DNA from 3 places in the Micromonospora carbonacea subsp. aurantiaca genome. Region 3 is predicted to be linked to each of the others. Evidence: riboswitches for the same ligand, from Rfam matches in the RefSeq annotation. Region 3 holds a riboswitch; each other region holds the start of a gene.

Region 1 (5,459 bases), 2.5 Mb from region 3:
CCGAGCCGTCGGTCGACGAGATCGAGGCGCAGATCGACAAGCAGTGGGAGCAGCTCGAGCCCACCATCGAGCAGTACAACAAGGTCCGCGCCCAGCTCAAGGTGAACCGCGAGAAGGCGGCGGAGGTGCAGAAGAAGATCGAGCCGCTGGCGCTCGAGACAGAGCTGGCCATGAACCGCGTCGGCGACCTCGCCTCCCGCTACTACATCTCCGGCCCGTCGCAGGACATCGGCGCACTGCTGGTCAGCACCAAGCCGGGCACCCTCGCCGAGCAGCTGACCATCCTGGACCGGCTGGCCGCGCAGGAGCGCAAGCAGGTCGAGGGCGTGCTCGCCGTCCGGGCGAAGTACGACACCGAGAAGCAGAAGCTCGACACGCTCATCGCCTCCCAGGAGAAGCAGACCAAGGAACTGGCGGCGAAGAAGACCAAGATCAACGGTGAGATCAAGCGGCTCCAGGCGTCGATGCCGAAGACCGTCGTCTCCACCGAGGGCTGCCCGACGGTCACCGGCGTGGTCAGCGCGGCCGCCCGCACCGCCATCAAGACCGCCTGCGCCCAGGTCGGCGACCCGTACGTCTGGGGCGCCACCGGCCCGAACTCGTTCGACTGCTCCGGCCTGACCCAGTTCGCCTACCAGGCCGCCGGGATCCACCTGACCCACTTCACCGGCGCCCAGTGGAACGAGGGCCGTGCCATCCCGCGTTCCGAGGCCCGCCCCGGTGACCTGGTGTTCTTCTTCAGCGACCTGCACCACGTCGGCCTCTACATCGGCAACGACAAGATGGTGCACGCGCCCCGGGCCGGCAAGCCGGTCAACGTGAGCAGCATCAACACCATGCCGGTGGCCGGCTTCCGCCGACCCGGCTGACCCGGCCCGGCCACCGCGAAGGCCGCGCCGCGCAGCACCGCCCGAAGGCCCCCGGTCACCCGACCGGGGGCCTTCGCCGTGCGGCGGACATCGACGCCGACGAGGGGTCTGTACGGAGTGTCACGGCCGGTCGGGTTGCGGATCGACGGCGATCGTCTCTACTCTGGCCAATTGTCGGCCGGTAGCTGCACCGCCCAGCCGGGCGGTGACGGTGCGACACCGCCGAGTCGCCTCCGGGCGAGCCGGGGACCCAGGTACGCCGGGGTGAATCCGCAGCGGCGCTGCGGTAGGGCGCTCTCCCTTCCCGCCCGAACCCGTCAGCTAACCCGGTAGGCGGTAGAGGAAGAAGGAGAACGGAGCCCGGTGGCACACCATGCTCCGCGGCGCCCGTCACGCCGGTCGGCCGACGCCGACCGGACGCCGGCCGCGCCGCGTCCCCGCTGGTCACGCTGCACCACCGTCCTCGCCGCACTGGTCGGCGTCGCCGTCGTCCTGACCGGCGCACCGACCGTGGCCCACGCCGACCCCTCGGTCGCCGAGATCGAGCGGCAGATCGACGAGGACTGGAACAAGCTCGAACCGATCATCGAGCGGCACAACGCCACCCGCCAGGACCTCGCCGCCAAGCGCAAGCAGGCCGACGCGCTCGCCGCGCAGATCGGGCCGCTCCAGCGCCAGGTGGACGAGGCGCTGAAGAAGGTCGGCGGCCTCGCCGCCGAGGCGTACAAGGGCGACAACCTGTCGGTGGTCAACGCCCTGCTCGGCAGCCGCACGCCCAGTCAGATGATGGGGCAGCTGGAGCTGCTCGACCGGTTCGCCCAGCGCCAGCAGCACGACGTCCAGGCGGTCGTCGACCTCCGTGACGAGCTGGCCGCGAAGAAGCGGCCCCTCGACGAGATGGTCGTCCAGCTCACCCGCACCGAGGCCCAGCTCGCCGCGAAGAAGAAGCAGATCAACGCCGAGATCGACCGCCTGCAGAAGCTGCGGCTGAAGGTGTACGGCAACGGAGGCGGCGGCCCGCTGAAGCCCGCCCCCTGCCCGGCGTCCTACCCGGGTGGCGGCGCGGGGACGGCGGTGAAGTTCGCCTGCGCCCAGATCGGCAAGCCCTACGTCTGGGGCGCGGAGGGCCCGAACTCGTACGACTGCTCGGGGCTGATGCTGGCCTCGTGGGCGAAGGCCGGCGTCTCGCTGCCGCACAACGCGGCCCAGCAGCGGTCGGTGACCGCCCGCGTCAGCCGCGCCGACCTGCGCCCCGGCGACCTGGTCTTCTACTACTCCGACCTGCACCACGTCGGCATGTACGTGGGCGGGGGCTGGGTGGTGCACGCCTCCCGGGCCGGCGTCCCGGTGAAGATGAAGCGCGTCGACGACGGCCCGATCCACAGCTACGGCCGCCCCTCCTGAGGGGGTAAGGAAGGGCCCCTTCTTAACGCATACGGTCGAGAAGGGGCCCCTTCTCACACCCTGGCGAGGGCGGCGTGACGCGCCGCCGCCCACCGCAGCAGCACAGCAGCGGGAGGGTCAGCGGGGCGGCGTCAGCGGGGCGGCCAGGTGCGCCAGTTGCGCCAGGAGCGGCTCGGGGTCGGGCCGCGCTGGCCCTGGTAGCGCGAGCCGTAGACCGCCGAACCGTACGGGTGCTCGGCCGGCGACGACAGCCGGAAGATGCAGAGCTGGCCGATCTTCATGCCCGGCCAGAGCGTGATCGGCAGGTTCGCCACGTTGGACAGCTCCAGCGTGACGTGGCCGGTGAAGCCCGGGTCGATGAAGCCGGCCGTGGAGTGGGTGAGCAGCCCCAGCCGGCCCAGCGAGCTCTTGCCCTCCAGTCGGCCGGCGAGCTGGTCGCCGAGCGAGATCACCTCCAGCGTGGAGGCGAGCACGAACTCGCCGGGGTGCAGCACGAACGGCTCGCCGTCGGGCACCTCGATCATGGAGGTCAGGTCGTCCTGCTGCACGGACGGGTCGATGTGCGTGTAGAGGTGGTTGTTGAAGACCCGGAAGAGCTTGTCGAGGCGTACGTCGATGCTCGACGGCTGCACCAGGGTCGGCTCGAACGGCTCCAGCGCGAGCGTGCCGGCCTTCAGCTCGGCGACGAGGTCGCGGTCGGAGAGCAGCATCGCAACACCATAGCGAGGTGCGTTGGTGGGACCGGTCAGCGGGGCTGGTCAGCGGGCCTGCGAATCGGGTGCCCGACCCGCGCGTCGCGCTTCGCGTGTCGTACAGGTGTTCGATAGAATGCGGGCATGGCTTCCTGGTCCGAATTCGCCGCTGACGAGCCACGACTCGCCGACGGGATCCGTCATCTCATGCAGCAGTACGGGCCGGGCTTCGGCTACCTGGCCACCGTCCGCGCCGACGGCGGGCCCCGGGTGCACCCGGTCTCCCCGGTGATCACCGACGAGGGGCTCTTCTGCTTCGTCGTCGACTCGCCGAAGCGGCGCGACCTCGAACGCGACGGCCGCTACGCGCTGCACTCCTTCCCGCCGGAGGACAGCGACGACGAGGCGTACGTGGCCGGGCACGCCCGGCCGGTGACCGACCAGGCCCGGGTGGCCCGGCTCGCCGAGATCGGGCGGGCCGCGCCGCAGGTGGACTGGCGGCTCTTCGAGTTCACCGTCGACGTGGCGATGCTGGCCCGGCGCGGCGACGTCGGCACCGTCCGCCCCGGCGAGGCGACCGACCGGCCCGCCGTGCAGGTCTGGCTCGACCCCGGAGCCGCCGGAGCCGCGAGCGCCGACACCACCACCACCACCGACGCCGCGAGCGCCGCCCCGGGCGGGGGCGCGGTGGGCGTACCGGATCGGCGGTCGGCCCTCGACGGGCGCGGCGCCCATCGTGCGGCGGCCTGACCCCCACAGACGCCGGTGCCGGCCCGTCGGGAGACGGAGCCGGCACCGGGGCGATCAGCAGCAGGGGTACGTCAGGCCGCGCGGTACGCGTTCCACGCGGTCAGCATCCGCTCCGCCTGGCCGGCGGTGAACTGGTACATGCACGTGTCGTAGGTGTAGTCCATGAAGTTGGTGATCGGGTCCAGCCCGGCCGCGGTGCAGGTGTCCCGCCCGGTCGGGCACTGGTACGCCGGCTCGGCCTCGGCCGGGGTGTCGCTCACGCCGTCGCCGGAGCCCCGGCAGCCGCCCTGGAAGGTGTGGTAGAGGTTCAGCCAGTGGCCGACCTCGTGGGTGCCGGTGTCGCCCTGGTTGTAGTTGGTGGCGGTGCCGCCCGGCAGCGACTCGGTCAGCACGACGACGCCGTCCATGCTGTCCAGCCGACGCTTCGGGAAGGTGGCCCAGCCGAGCAGGTCGTCGCTCAGCTCGCCGAGGTAGACGTTGAGGGTGTTCTTGCCGCCCTCGCGCAGCGAGGTCTTCATCGAACGCTCGGCCGAGGAGCCCTGCACGATCGGGTACCACGCCGGGTTGGTGACCCGGTTGATCTTCTGGAGCTGGAAGCTGAAGGCGGTGGCCGCGCCGCCGGTGCCACCGCTGTAGGCCTCGTTCAACACGCTGATCTGCGAGTTGATCATCGAGTCCGGGATGTTGCCGCCGGCCCGGGTGCCGTCCTCCTGGATGACGTGCACGACGACCGGGATGGTCACGGCGGCGAGCGCGGCGGCGCCGGCACCGGTCCGGAAGTTGGCCCGCTCGCGCAGGGCGGCGGCGAGGTCGGCCTCCCGCTCGCGGGTCTCCTTGGCGGTCAGTTCGTTCGGCTCCTGCTTGGCGTGCGCGCCGGCCTTCACCCGGGCGTCCGAGTGGACGTCGGCCGGCTCGGCGCACGCGTCGGCCGGTGCGGCGGAGAAGGCCGAAGCGGCCGGGACGACACCCACGGCGGCGGTGCTGAGCAGGAGCGCGAGGGTCGTCGACGCGACGCCGGCAGTGCGCCGGGTCAGCAGGTTGGGACGGGGTCCCATGGGCCCACCTCTTTCTGGCGGCGCGGCAGGGGGTGTGTCGCGCCGTGGCTTGAACGTGCGGGAGACGTTACAACCGATCGAGAGATTTGAGAATGGGCATATGTTGCCGCGATGAAAATCCTGCGCACCGTCGATGGCCTGCGGATCTTGGTCGCCGGGGTGTCGGCGTGGTCGGGCTGGTGGAGCACGTGAGGGGGTGCCTGGGTGCAGGCGGCGACGGCGTCGGGTACAGTGGTTCCGCCTGCGGGTGTAGTTCAATGGCAGAACATCAGCTTCCCAAGCTGACAGTGCGGGTTCGATTCCCGTCACCCGCTCCACGCACGAAGGCCCTGGTCGGGACGCAAGTCCCGAGCCGGGGCCTTCGAGTTTTCAAGGTCAACGATCACGCGGCGTGCCACTGGTGCGCCATTGCCCCGGTCGGGAGGGCGGCTTGCCTGCGAAGCTGACCCAGGACGAGGCGATCCACCTCGTCGAACGGATCATGCGGCTCGACTATGCCGACGACACCGAGCTGAACGACTGGCTGGACAGGCTCGAACGAGATCTCGTCTGTCCGGACGTCTCTGAGCTGATCTTCAACGTCATGCCGGAGCTGACGGCTGCCGAGGTCGTCGACCGCGCCCTGGCGTACCAGCCGGTCGAGATGCGGGCCATCCCGTGGACGCAGCCGGGCGACCAGCCGCACCTGG
Region 2 (5,459 bases), 2.0 Mb from region 3:
GGCGGCCAAGGCGGCGGCCGGCACCGGCAGCGAGCCCGCCGGAAACCTGCGGGCCGTGGTGGACGCCGTGGTGCCCAGCCTGCACCGGGCCGCCGAGCGGGGCGTCGAGAGCATCGACGAGATCGTCGACATCCACATCGCGTGCACGGTCGAGGCGATGCTCGACCGGTCGCCCGTGCTGGCCGCCGAGGTCGACGCGGGCCGGTGCGCGGTCGTCGGGATGTCGTACCGGCTCAGTGCCGGCGGGGTGCGGACGGTGGCCGCCGTGCCGGCCGCCATGGCCACGGACCCCACCCCGGCTGCTGCCGCCGCCTGAGACGCGCCGCCCGCCGCTGTCACCGGCCGCCTACCGCCGCCCGCCGCTGTCGCCCGCCGCCCAGCGCCGCACCGACGCCCAGTGCTGTGACCTGAGCCCGGCGCGCCCGGGACGCGACGCGAGAGGGGCCGCCCCGTAGCGGAGCGGCCCCTCTCGTCGTGCGCGGCGCGTCGCCTCAGAGCAGCGACATGTGCACGTGGTCGGTGTGGTTGGACGGCCCGCTGTAGGAACTCCAGCCGTTCGCCGGGAACCAGATCTGCCGGTTCCAGATGACGTAGTAGATGCCGAGCCGGTCGGCGTTGCGGATGAGGAACGCGGCGAGGTTGTTGCCGTACATCCGGGTGTCGTTGTTGTGCCAGGGGGAGAAGCCGCTGTTCTGGAGCGACCAGTCGCAGGCCCGGCCCTTGGGGTGCTCCCACGGCCCGCCCGGCCGGTAGCAGCCCACGAACCGGTTGAAGCCGGCCCGCTTGACCTCCTTGTAGGCGTGCAGCGTGCGGGGTGTCACGCAGCCGGAGGTGGTGGGGTCGTTCTCGCTGCACGACTCCGGCCGCCAGGTGCCGTCCGACGTCCGGCCCGGCGCGATCCGCGCGACCGGGGACGTGGCGTTGACCAGGCCGCCGGTGAAGCCCTTGCCGCCGACCAGCGCGAGCGCCTTCTCGGCGTCGTGCTTCTTCTTCGCCATGACCGACGCCTGCTTCTGCTGCTCGCGCACCTCGGCGTCGAGCGCGAGCTTGGCCTGCTCGGCGCGGTTCTTCGCCGCGCTGACCTCGGCCAGCTTGTTGGCGTTGACCATGTTCAGCTCGTCGAGGGCGGAGGCGCGCTTGACGAACGAGTCCGGGCTGTTGCTCTCCAGCAGCATCGCCATCGCGCCGACCCGCCCGGTCCGGTACGACTGCGCGGCCATCTCGCCGACCTGCGGCGCGAGCGCGTCCAGCTCCTCCTGGGCCTTCCGCACCTCGTCGGCGAGCTGGGCCTGGCGCTTCTTGGACTTTTCGAGCTTCGACTTGGCCTGGACGTAGTCCCGGTTCGTCGCCTCGATCACGTCGGTGATGAGCTGGGGCTCGTCGTCCTCCTCGTGCCCCGAGGGCTGGGGGGCGGCGGCGGGCAGGGCGAGCGCCGGGGCGGCCGGCCCGGCGACGACCGCCAGGGCAGCGAGCACGGCCACCACGGGTGTCAACCAGCGGTGCAGGGGTGCCGTCACAGTGTTCCCTTCCATCGACCGCCGACCGGGTTAGCTGACGGGTTCGGGGCGGAAGCGGCCCCTACCGCTCGCGCGGATTCACCCCGGGCACCTGGTTCCCCGGCTCGCCTCGCGGCGATTGGGCGGCGGCACCGCAGGCGCCGCTTCGCGCCTTCGGCGGTGACCGGCAGCGAGGTTACCCGAGAGCACATGCGGGGAGCTACGTCCGGATGCCGACTAAAAGCGTCATTTCGTAATCGCCGTCGGTAATCAGTGATGCGCTTCTCAGGGCGGATGCCGCCGCCGGTCACGCTGCGCAGTGTCACCATGCGGTCTCCGTGCCTCCTTCTCGGTGCGGCCGTCCGGCCGGGGGGTGGGTGGGGGCGTGGTCGTCGGGGAACCCCTCGGCCGCCCGGCCGCCGCCGAGCGCCTCCAGCGCGAGATCGCGGTCCGCGGTCCGCCGCCCGCCCCCGTGGGTACGCGCCGCCGGCACGTCCCCGCCGCCCGCCGGGCGGGTCCGGGGCGCGGCCCCCTGCCCCGCCGTGGGTCCCGCCGCCGCCGTGCGTCCTGCCGCCGTGACCACGGCGGCCAGCCCGGTGGTGAGCGGCACGGCGGCGATCAGGCCCAGCGTGGCGACCGCGCTGCGGACGATCTCCTGGGCGAGGAACTCGCTGGTCAGGATCTCGGTCACGGGGCGGGAGTCGGCGGTGAGCAGGAGCAGCAGCGGCAGCGACGCACCCGCGTACGCCAGCACGATCGTGTTGACCGTCGAGGCGATGTGCGCCCGGCCGACGCGGGTGGCCGCCCGGTAGAGCTGCAACCGGGACAGCCCCGGGTTGGCGTGCGCCAGCTCGGTGACGGTGGCCGCCTGGGTCACGGTGACGTCGTCGAGCACCCCGAGCGACCCGATGATGATGCCGGCCAGGAGCAGGCCGTGCAGGTCCACGTCGCCCCGGAACATCGACAGGGTGGTGGCGTCCTCGCTGCCGTACCCGGTGAGGTGGGTGGCGGCCGTGGCCAGCGTGCCCAGCAGGCCGGTGAGAACCAGGCTGCCCAGGGTGCCGAGGACCGCCACCGACGTCTGCGCGGTGACCCCGTGGGTGAGGTACAGCACCACGAACATGATCAGCGCGGAGCCGACGACGGCGATCGGCAGCGGCGACCCGCCCGCGCCGATGCCGGGCAGCACGAAGGTCAGCAGGATGGCGAAGGTGGCGGCGAGCCCGGCGAGGGCGGCCACCCCCCGCCAACGGCCGAACGCGACGATCGCCAGCGCGAACACCACCGCCAGCCAGATCAGCGGGGCGCCACGCTGGTGCTCGGCGATGTTGTAGGCGCTCGCGGTCGGGTCCGCCGGATCGGTGAGTTTCACCAGCACGATCCGGTCGTCGACGGCGACGGTGGGCGCGCCGGGGCCCGTCGGGACCGGCGTCTCGACCTGCCGCCCGGCGTCCGGCCCCTGCTCCACCCGGACGGTCACGGTGCCGCACGGGCCGTCCGCGACGCCCGGCCCGCCGCCCTCCGGCGTCTCGGGCTGCGGCGGGCACTCCTCGGTGACCACCCGGGTCACCGTGCCGTGGTAGCGGGGCACCGGCGAACCGCCGTCGACCTCCGGGCCGCCGTCGCGGGGCCACAGGACGACCGCCGCGATCACGGTGATCACGAAGAGGGGCACCACGGTCGCGACGAGGACCCGCCGCACCCCCGGCGGGGTGGGCGGGGCGGGTCGGTTGTGGTCGGCGCCCATCGACGATCTCCAAACGGTGTCAGCGCGGGATACGGCCCGGCGGCCCGGACGGTTCAGCGTGGCGGGCGATCGGTCGGCGCCGGCCGCCCGGCTCCCGCCGCCCGGCCCGCCCGGCCTTCCGTTCCTCCGGCCGCCCGGTCTCCCGTTCCGCCGGCCCCGGGTCTCCCTCTCCGTCGGCCCCGGTCTCCCGCTCCGCCGGCCGTCCGGAGCGGCATCCCGCGTCCCACCGCCCGGAATCGTAGCCACCCTCACCTGCGAATGCAGGTCGACCGACACCATGTCGGCGACATGGCGGTGTTCCGGCCGCCGTGATACCGCCACATGGCCGACATGCCGCCGGATCGACGGGCGGCAGGGCATGTTGGAGACATGGCCCACGACGCGCACGCCAATCGCACCGGGCACCCCACCCATGTCGGGCACCCCACCCATGCCGAGCGCGACAACCATGCCGGGCACGGCGGGCACGACAAGCACGCCGGGCACGACCCGGAGATGTTCCGCCGCCGGTTCTGGGCCTGCCTCGCGTTGACCCTGCCGATCGTCGTCACCAGCCACATGGTGATGGACTGGTTCGGCTACTCGCTGGAGTTCCCCGGCCGGGCCCTGGTCGGCCCGGTGCTCGGCTCGGCGGTCTTCTGGTGGGGCGGGTGGCCGTTCCTGGTCGGCGCGGTCCGGGAGCTGCGCGACCGGGCACCGGGCATGATGCTGCTCATCGCGATGGCGATCAGCGTGGCATACGTCGCGTCGCTGGCCACCAGCGCCGGCGCGTTCGACCTCGACTTCTGGTGGGAGCTGGCGGCGCTGGTCACCATCATGCTGCTCGGGCACTGGCAGGAGATGAGGGCGATCGGCCAGGCCCGGGGCGCCCTCGCGGCGCTGGCCGCGCTGCTGCCCGACGACGCGGAGCGGGTCCGCCCGGACGGCGGCACCGAGCGGGTCCCGGTCGCCGGGCTGCGCGTCGGCGACGTGCTGCTGGTCCGGCCGGGCGGTCGGGTGCCGGCCGACGGCCGGGTCGTCGACGGCGACGCCGAGCTGGACGAATCCATGATCACGGGCGAGTCCCGCCCGGTCACCCGGTCGGCCGGCGACCGGGTGGTGGCGGGCACGGTGGCCACGGATTCGGCGATCCGGGTCGAGGTCGAGGCCACCGGCGAGGAGACCACCCTCGCCGGCATCCAGCGCATGGTCGCCGAGGCGCAGCGCTCCAGCGGCCGGGCCCAGGTGCTCGCCGACCGCTTCGCGGCCTGGCTGTTCTACGTCGCGACCGCCACCGCCGTGCTGACGGTCGTGGTCTGGTCCGCCCTGGGCGACCCCGACGAGGCCGTCGTGCGGACCGTCACGGTGCTGGTCATCGCCTGCCCGCACGCGCTGGGGCTCGCGATCCCGCTGGTCATCGCGCTGTCCACGGCGGTGGCGGCACGCTCCGGTATCCTGGTGAAGGACCGTCTCGCGCTGGAGCGGATGCGCACCGTCGACGCGGTGCTGTTCGACAAGACCGGCACCCTGACCCGGGGCGAACACGCCGTGACCGGCGTCGCGGCCGCCGCCGGCACCAGCGAGGACGAACTGCTGCGGCTGGCCGCCGGCGTCGAGGCGGACAGCGAGCACCCGCTGGCCCGCGCGATCGTCGCCGCCGCCGAGCAGCGCGGCGGGCACCCGCCTGCCACCGGCTTTCGCGCCCTGCCAGGCCGTGGGGTGCGGGCCACGATCGACGGCACGGAATACGCGGTGGGCGGGCCTGCGCTGCTGCGCGAGTTGGGCGCGGGCCTCCCCGCCGAGCTGGAGCAGGCCACCGCCGGCTGGGCGGGGCGGGGGGCCGCCGTGCTGCACCTCGTCCGCCTCCCCGGCACGGTGCTCGGCGCGTTCGCCCTCGCCGACGAAGCACGCCCCGAGGCCCGCGAGGCGATCGCCGAGCTGCGCGCCCAGGGCATCCGGACCATCGCGATGATCACCGGGGACGCCCGGGCGGTGGCCGATGCGGTCGCCGCCGACCTCGGCTTCCGTCCCGGGGTCGACGAGGTCTTCGCGGAGGTGCTGCCGGCCGACAAGGACGGAAAGGTGACCGAGCTGCAACGACGCGGGCTGACCGTGGCGATGGTCGGCGACGGGGTCAACGACGCCCCGGCGCTGGCCCGCGCCGACGTGGGCATCGCCATCGGGGCCGGCACGGACGTGGCGATCGAGTCCGCCGGGGTGGTGCTCGCCTCGTCCGA
Region 3 (5,459 bases):
GGTCGAACACCTCAGGACCTCATGTCACTCGAAACCGCGTCGGGTCACCGTCGCGCTGGTCGGGGGCTGCCCCGGGCCGCTGCGTCGCCGTGACCGGACCATGGAAGGGTCAACCTACGCCCTGCCCCGGCACCGGCACCAGGGGCGCTTCGGTCACGGCCGGACGGGACTGCCGCGCCCCGGTAGCACGGCCGTTACGCCTGGGTACCGTCGTCGCGCGCCGCCATGGCCAGGGCGACGAACTCCCGGAACTCGGCGAACTGTGCGGCGGTCATCTTCCACCGACATCCGCCGACGATGCCGTCGTCACCGGACGCCCGCCCCAGGCGGACCTTGAAGCCGTCGCCATGCGGCTGTCCGCTGACCCGGAGGAACGCCACGTGGTATCGCAAGCTCTCTTCCGTGTCCCGGTGGAAGATCTCCAGCACACGGCCGTCCAGCACCATGATCTGGTTGTCGAAGGCAAACTCGGTCGCCATGCTCCCCCTCAGCGCGATTCGTCAGCCTACTGCCACGTCAAGCGCCCCTCGTGAGGACGTCCCGTCACTTCGGCCTCGGCGTTGAAACGACGGCGCCGGCCCCGGCTCTCTTCGGAAAGAGAGCCGGGGCCGGCAGGGGGAGGGTGCTGTCAGGCCGAGTAGCCCCGCGTCGCCGCCCAGTGGGCCAGCGCGGTGGTGCTGATCCAGTACGCCGGGACGGCCGGGTCCGCCGAGTCGGCGATCCGCACGGTGCGCCCGGAGTCGCGGTAGCCGACGACGGCGATGTAGTGGCCGCCGGGGAACGAGTGCCAGCCGCCGTCGACGTCGGTGGCGTCGCCGGCGATGTTGACCACGACGCCGCGCCCGGCGCCGACCGCCTGCACCACGTCGGCCCGCAGCCGCTCCGTCTCGGCCGGGGTGGCGGCGCCGCCGGGGATCAGCCGGGTCCGGTACGGCTCGCCCTTGACCATCTCGTTGAGCACCCGCGTGGTGTCGTAGGCGGAGTTGGTGCCCATCTCGGTGGTGCCGAGGCGGACGGCCAGGGCGTCCTGGGTGCCGTCGACCCCGGTGGCGGAGAGCGCGTTGCGCACCGCCGCCGGGCCGCAGTAGTAGTAGGTGGTCTGGGCCTCGTAGTCGTAGTCGAGGAGCTTGGTCGACGGCGGCTTCGGGGCCGCCGGCTTCGCCGTCGTCTTCTTCGGCGTCGACCTGGCGGTCAGGTCGGGGTTCGGGGTGGTCGGGGTGGCGCTCGGCGACGGCGAGGCGCTGCCCGGGGCGGCGGTCGCGGGCGGCGCGGCGACCCGGGCCTGGGCGCGGCTGGCCGCGCCGTCGAGGCGGGGCGCGACCTCGGCCACGGCGGCGTTGGTGGTCCGCTGCGGGGCGGGGTCGTCGTCGACGGCGGCGAGCAGCGCGCCGGTGCCGGAGGCCAGCAGCAGCGCCGCGGCGGAGCCGGCGACGACCTGGTAGGGGCGTTCCGTGGCGAGTCGCCGCAGGTGCCGCTTGAGCTGATCGTTCACGTGTTCCTCCACGGGGCGGGGCGGAAGCGGGGGCACCCGGGCGCGCGTCGGCGCACGGCGGCGCGGACGTGTCCGCGGCCGGTGGGGTCCGCTTTCTGGGGGGGACGCCCGCTCAGGCGGGCGTACGCAGGGGTGCGACGGTCAGTGCGCCGGCTCGACGGCGACGGACGCGGGCACCGGGCTCCGTGGTGGAGGAACAACCCGGGGGGTGGGGTCAAACTGCACGAGGATGGAACTCCTTCCGACACCGCCTACCGGGTTAGCTGACGGATTCGGGCGGGAAGATCGCCCTACCGCAGGCCGTGGCCCGCGGATTCACCCCGGACGTGCAATGGGTCCCCGGTTCGTGATGATCACGATTGAGCGGGTCGGCGCGGCGTCGCCTCTTGCGATCGGGTACCGCACCGGACGGGCCGACACTACTGGCCGACGGAAGCCCTGCCAACCCCCCACCACCTGCTTAAACGTGCCACTGCCGGCGCATTTACGGGCCATTCGGAGACTGACGCGACTCAATGGGACTGCCGACCCATCCGACGTCAGCCGCCCCGCAACGGGACAACGAGCCGCGAACCTTCCACGAATTGCGCCCCCGATCGACCAGAACGCCCCCGCCGCCCGATCCCACCCCACCGTGACCCGCCTCACCCCGACCACCACCCACCCCTGCCCCTCCCCTGCCGGTGATCAAGAGAGAAGCGTCAGGATCGATCTCCACGGTGAGGCGAACCTCCTGATCACCGTGCCGGGGCCGGGGCGGAGGGCCGGGGGTGGGGCCAGCCGAGGGCTTTCCGGGCCCTGCGGGAGGCCGTCGCGGTGGTCGCCGGCGGGTGGGCGGGTCGGACGCGCTCGGCGGCGGCGTACGCCTCGGCGGCGAGCGCCCGGGCGGCCGCGGCGGCCAGTTCGGCGTCGTCCCACGCGGCCCGCTCCCGCGCGGCGGCGGCCCGGTAGCGGGCCAGCCTGCCGTCCCGGACGGCCCGGGCCAGGACGACCTCCTGCTCCACCGGGTGCCGCCTGGGGTCCCAGCCGCCCCGGCGGGCGAAGACGTCGCAGAGCTGCCCGATGGACAGCTCGCCCCGCAGGTGGGCCGCCGTGGCGGCGTGGTGCAGCCAGCGTTCCCGGGCCGCGTACTCGGTGGGGGTGCGCGGGGTGTGCGGCGTCGGCAGCGCCCCCGCGTCGCGGAAGCGCCGGGCGGCGGTCTCCGCCTCGTCGTACGCCTGCCAGGCCCGCTCGGCGGCGTCCTGGGCGGCCGTCCAGGCGGCCCGGCGACGGCGGGCGTTCTGCGCGGCCCCGGCGGCGGCCACCGCCACCTCGTCGGCGTACCGGCGCAGGTCGGCGACCGCCGGGGCCGGCGGGGCGGCGGGCCCGGCGGGGGCCTCGACGGCGGGCGGGTGGTCCCGCTCCGGCCGGGCGACCAGCACCGCGAGCACGGTGAGCGCCAGCACGAGCAGCACGGACCAGATGGCGGCGGCCAGCGGCACCTCGGTCAGGAACTGGTAGAGCACGATGTCCATGGTCGGCACCTCACGACGGTGGAGGCGGAACGGGATCCACGCCGCCGGACGAGGCGCGGGCGGCGGGGGGTGGGGCGGCCGGCCCGGCAGGCGGGTGGCGCGGTTCGTCGGCGACGGTGGCGGGCGCGGCCCGCCGCGTTGCTCAGGCGGCCGGCGGCGCGCGGGGGCCGGCGGCGGCGGGGACGAACCCGGTCGGCACCCGCTGCGGGGCCGACGCGGTGCCCGGCGGGGGACCGGCCTCGGCGGGCGACGGCCACGGGCCGGTGGTGGTGGTGGTGGTGGTGGCGATGGTCGCGGCCCCTGCGGATCCGGGTGCCTCCACGACGGCGGCGGAAGCGGCAGAATCGGCGGCGGCCGCGGCGGCCGGGCCGGGGTCGACGCCGCCGGGAACCACCGCGCCCGCCGGCAGCGCCGCGGCGCCGAGCGAGAACGCGACCACGACGGCGAGCGTCGCCAGCATCCGCGCCGTCCAGCGCACGACCCACCACAGGGGACAGGTCAGCGCGACGGGAAGCACCCGTCCACGCTACCGCCACCGGTCGCGCGACGCGCCGCCGGCGGGCGGGTCACCTGCTCGGCGCGGCGCGGCGCACCACCGGCGGGTGGGCGGCGGCCGGAGGGCGGGGGCGGCGCGGGGGCCCGAGCCGGCGGGTCAGCGGCATCTCGACCCAGCGGTGCAGCAGCGCGGCCAGGCCGAGGTTGACCAGCAGGAAGCCGACCGCCGCCAGCGGGCCCCACCAGCCCGGCAGGCCCGTGCCGAGCCGGTCGGCCAGCCGCAGGACGGTGATCATGACGAAGACGTGCACCAGGTAGAAGGCGAAGGAGACCTCGCCGAGCCAGACCATCGGCCGGGACCGCCACGGCGTCCGCGCGCCGCGCACGTCCGCGTCGGCGGCGGCCACGATGACCAGCAGGTACGCCGCCGCGAGCAGCGCCGCCCACAGCTCGGCGCGGATCCACTGGGCGGCGACCACCCAGGTGACGACGAAGATGGCGCTGGCGGCGGTGAGCCCGGGCCCACGCCAGCGCCCCCGGCGCAGCAGCTCGGCGGCGGCCACCCCCATCCAGAACTCCAGCGACCGCACGACCGGGAAGATCTGGGTGAACCACCAGGTGCTCTCCTGCGGCACCAGGCGCTGCCCCGGCCAGAGCGCCACGATCAGCAGCGGCACGGCCACCACCACCGCCCACAGCGCCCCGACGGGCGCCCGGCGCACCAGGGGCAGCGCGAACGGCAGGCAGACGTAGAAGAACAGCTCGCAGGAGAGCGACCAGCTCACCGAGTTGACGCTGTAGAAGTAGCCGGGCGTCGGGTCCCACGCCTGGACCAGGAACAGGTTCTCCAGTGCGGCGCGGACGTTGACCGGGTCGGCGAAGACCCACACCCCGGTCGCCAGCACCACCGCCCACATCAGCAGGTGGTTCGGGTAGATCTTGGCGAGCCGGCGGCGCAGGAAGTCGCGGCGGCGGTCCCCGTCGCGGGCCGACCAGACCAGCACGAAGCCGCTGAGGATGAAGAAGAACTCGACGCCGGACAGGCCCAGCGTGAACAGCCAGTCGACGACGGCCTTGGCCTCGGGCTGGCCGACGATCCGCATGGTGCCGACGTGGTAGCCGAAGACGAGCAGGGCAGCCACCCAGCGCAGCCCGGTCAGCGAGGGCAGCCGGCTGGCCGGGCGGGCCGGCGCGTCGGCGCGTACGACGGTCGGGGCGCCGGGGAGGCCGACGGCCCGACCCTCGGCGGGGGTCACCAGCACCGCTCTCCTCCTCGCGGACGCCCGGGCCGAGGCCGCCGCCCGGGTGACGGCGGGCCGCGCGGTGCCGCCCCGCCGGCACCCTACCCGGTGCGGCCGGGCGCGCCGCCCGCCGTCGGGCGTCCCGTGACGCGCCTGGCGGCGGCCCGGGCGCGATGGCCTAATATCGCGGTCTCGGCCACGACGAGGGGACAACACGGATGCACCAGCGGATCCTGCTGCGGGCCAAGAAGGGGCCGTTCGACGTCTACTCCCCGGAGGAGACGTTCGAGCGCAACTGGATCGGCGAGAACGCCGGCAACCTCGTGTTCAGCCACGCGGCGCACAAGCTGTTGCGGACGTCGACGGCGGAGGTCACCTCGTCGGAGTTCCGGGTCAACCCGCGCGAGGCCGACGAGATCAACGAGCGGTTCGACGTGTTCGTGGTGCCGCTGGCCAACGCGTTCCGGCGCAGCTACGCACACCGCCTGGTCGCCATGACCCAGCTGATCGAGCGGCTGAAGATCCCGGTGGTGGTGTTCGGGGTCGGCGCGCAGACCAACGTCGACGCCGACCGGGAGTACCTGCGGCCGATCGACGACGCGGTGAAGGGGTTCGTCTCGGCGGTGCTGGACCGGTCGCACAGCATCGGGGTGCGGGGCGAGATCACCGAGGGATACCTGCGGACCCTCGGCTTCTCCGCCGTCGACGTGATCGGCT

What was found. Region 3 has a riboswitch for cyclic di-AMP ahead of HDA31_RS19095 (C39 family peptidase). Riboswitches for the same ligand answer to the same signal wherever they lie in the genome.
Region 1: linked by a shared signal. The riboswitch ahead of HDA31_RS29455 (C40 family peptidase) and the one ahead of HDA31_RS19095 (C39 family peptidase) in region 3 are both predicted to bind cyclic di-AMP.
Region 2: linked by a shared signal. The riboswitch ahead of HDA31_RS26810 (coiled-coil domain-containing protein) and the one ahead of HDA31_RS19095 (C39 family peptidase) in region 3 are both predicted to bind cyclic di-AMP.

What each region holds. Positions count from the first base shown of each region.
Region 1 covers NZ_JACHMZ010000001.1:6,997,702-7,003,160, reverse strand. Annotated here, with positions in the region: gene HDA31_RS29460 (C40 family peptidase) at 1-869, shown strand, start outside; cyclic di-AMP (ydaO/yuaA leader) riboswitch at 1,080-1,220, shown strand; gene HDA31_RS29455 (C40 family peptidase) at 1,233-2,273, shown strand; gene dcd (dCTP deaminase) at 2,405-2,983, opposite strand; gene HDA31_RS29445 (pyridoxamine 5'-phosphate oxidase family protein) at 3,110-3,715, shown strand; gene HDA31_RS29440 (zinc metalloprotease) at 3,787-4,770, opposite strand; tRNA gene HDA31_RS29435 (tRNA-Gly) at 5,014-5,087, shown strand; gene HDA31_RS29430 (bacteriocin immunity protein) at 5,201-5,459, shown strand, end outside.
Region 2 covers NZ_JACHMZ010000001.1:6,437,920-6,443,378, reverse strand. Annotated here, with positions in the region: gene HDA31_RS26815 (carbonic anhydrase) at 1-316, shown strand, start outside; gene HDA31_RS26810 (coiled-coil domain-containing protein) at 492-1,517, opposite strand; cyclic di-AMP (ydaO/yuaA leader) riboswitch at 1,522-1,652, opposite strand; gene HDA31_RS26805 (YibE/F family protein) at 1,819-3,243, opposite strand; gene HDA31_RS26800 (heavy metal translocating P-type ATPase) at 3,613-5,459, shown strand, end outside.
Region 3 covers NZ_JACHMZ010000001.1:4,466,682-4,472,140, forward strand. Annotated here, with positions in the region: gene HDA31_RS33060 (SHOCT domain-containing protein) at 1-10, opposite strand, end outside; gene HDA31_RS19090 (hypothetical protein) at 195-479, opposite strand; gene HDA31_RS19095 (C39 family peptidase) at 629-1,504, opposite strand; cyclic di-AMP (ydaO/yuaA leader) riboswitch at 1,726-1,868, opposite strand; gene HDA31_RS19100 (hypothetical protein) at 2,230-3,006, opposite strand; gene HDA31_RS19105 (hypothetical protein) at 3,149-3,523, opposite strand; gene HDA31_RS19110 (acyltransferase family protein) at 3,573-4,763, opposite strand; gene HDA31_RS19115 (polysaccharide pyruvyl transferase family protein) at 4,961-5,459, shown strand, end outside.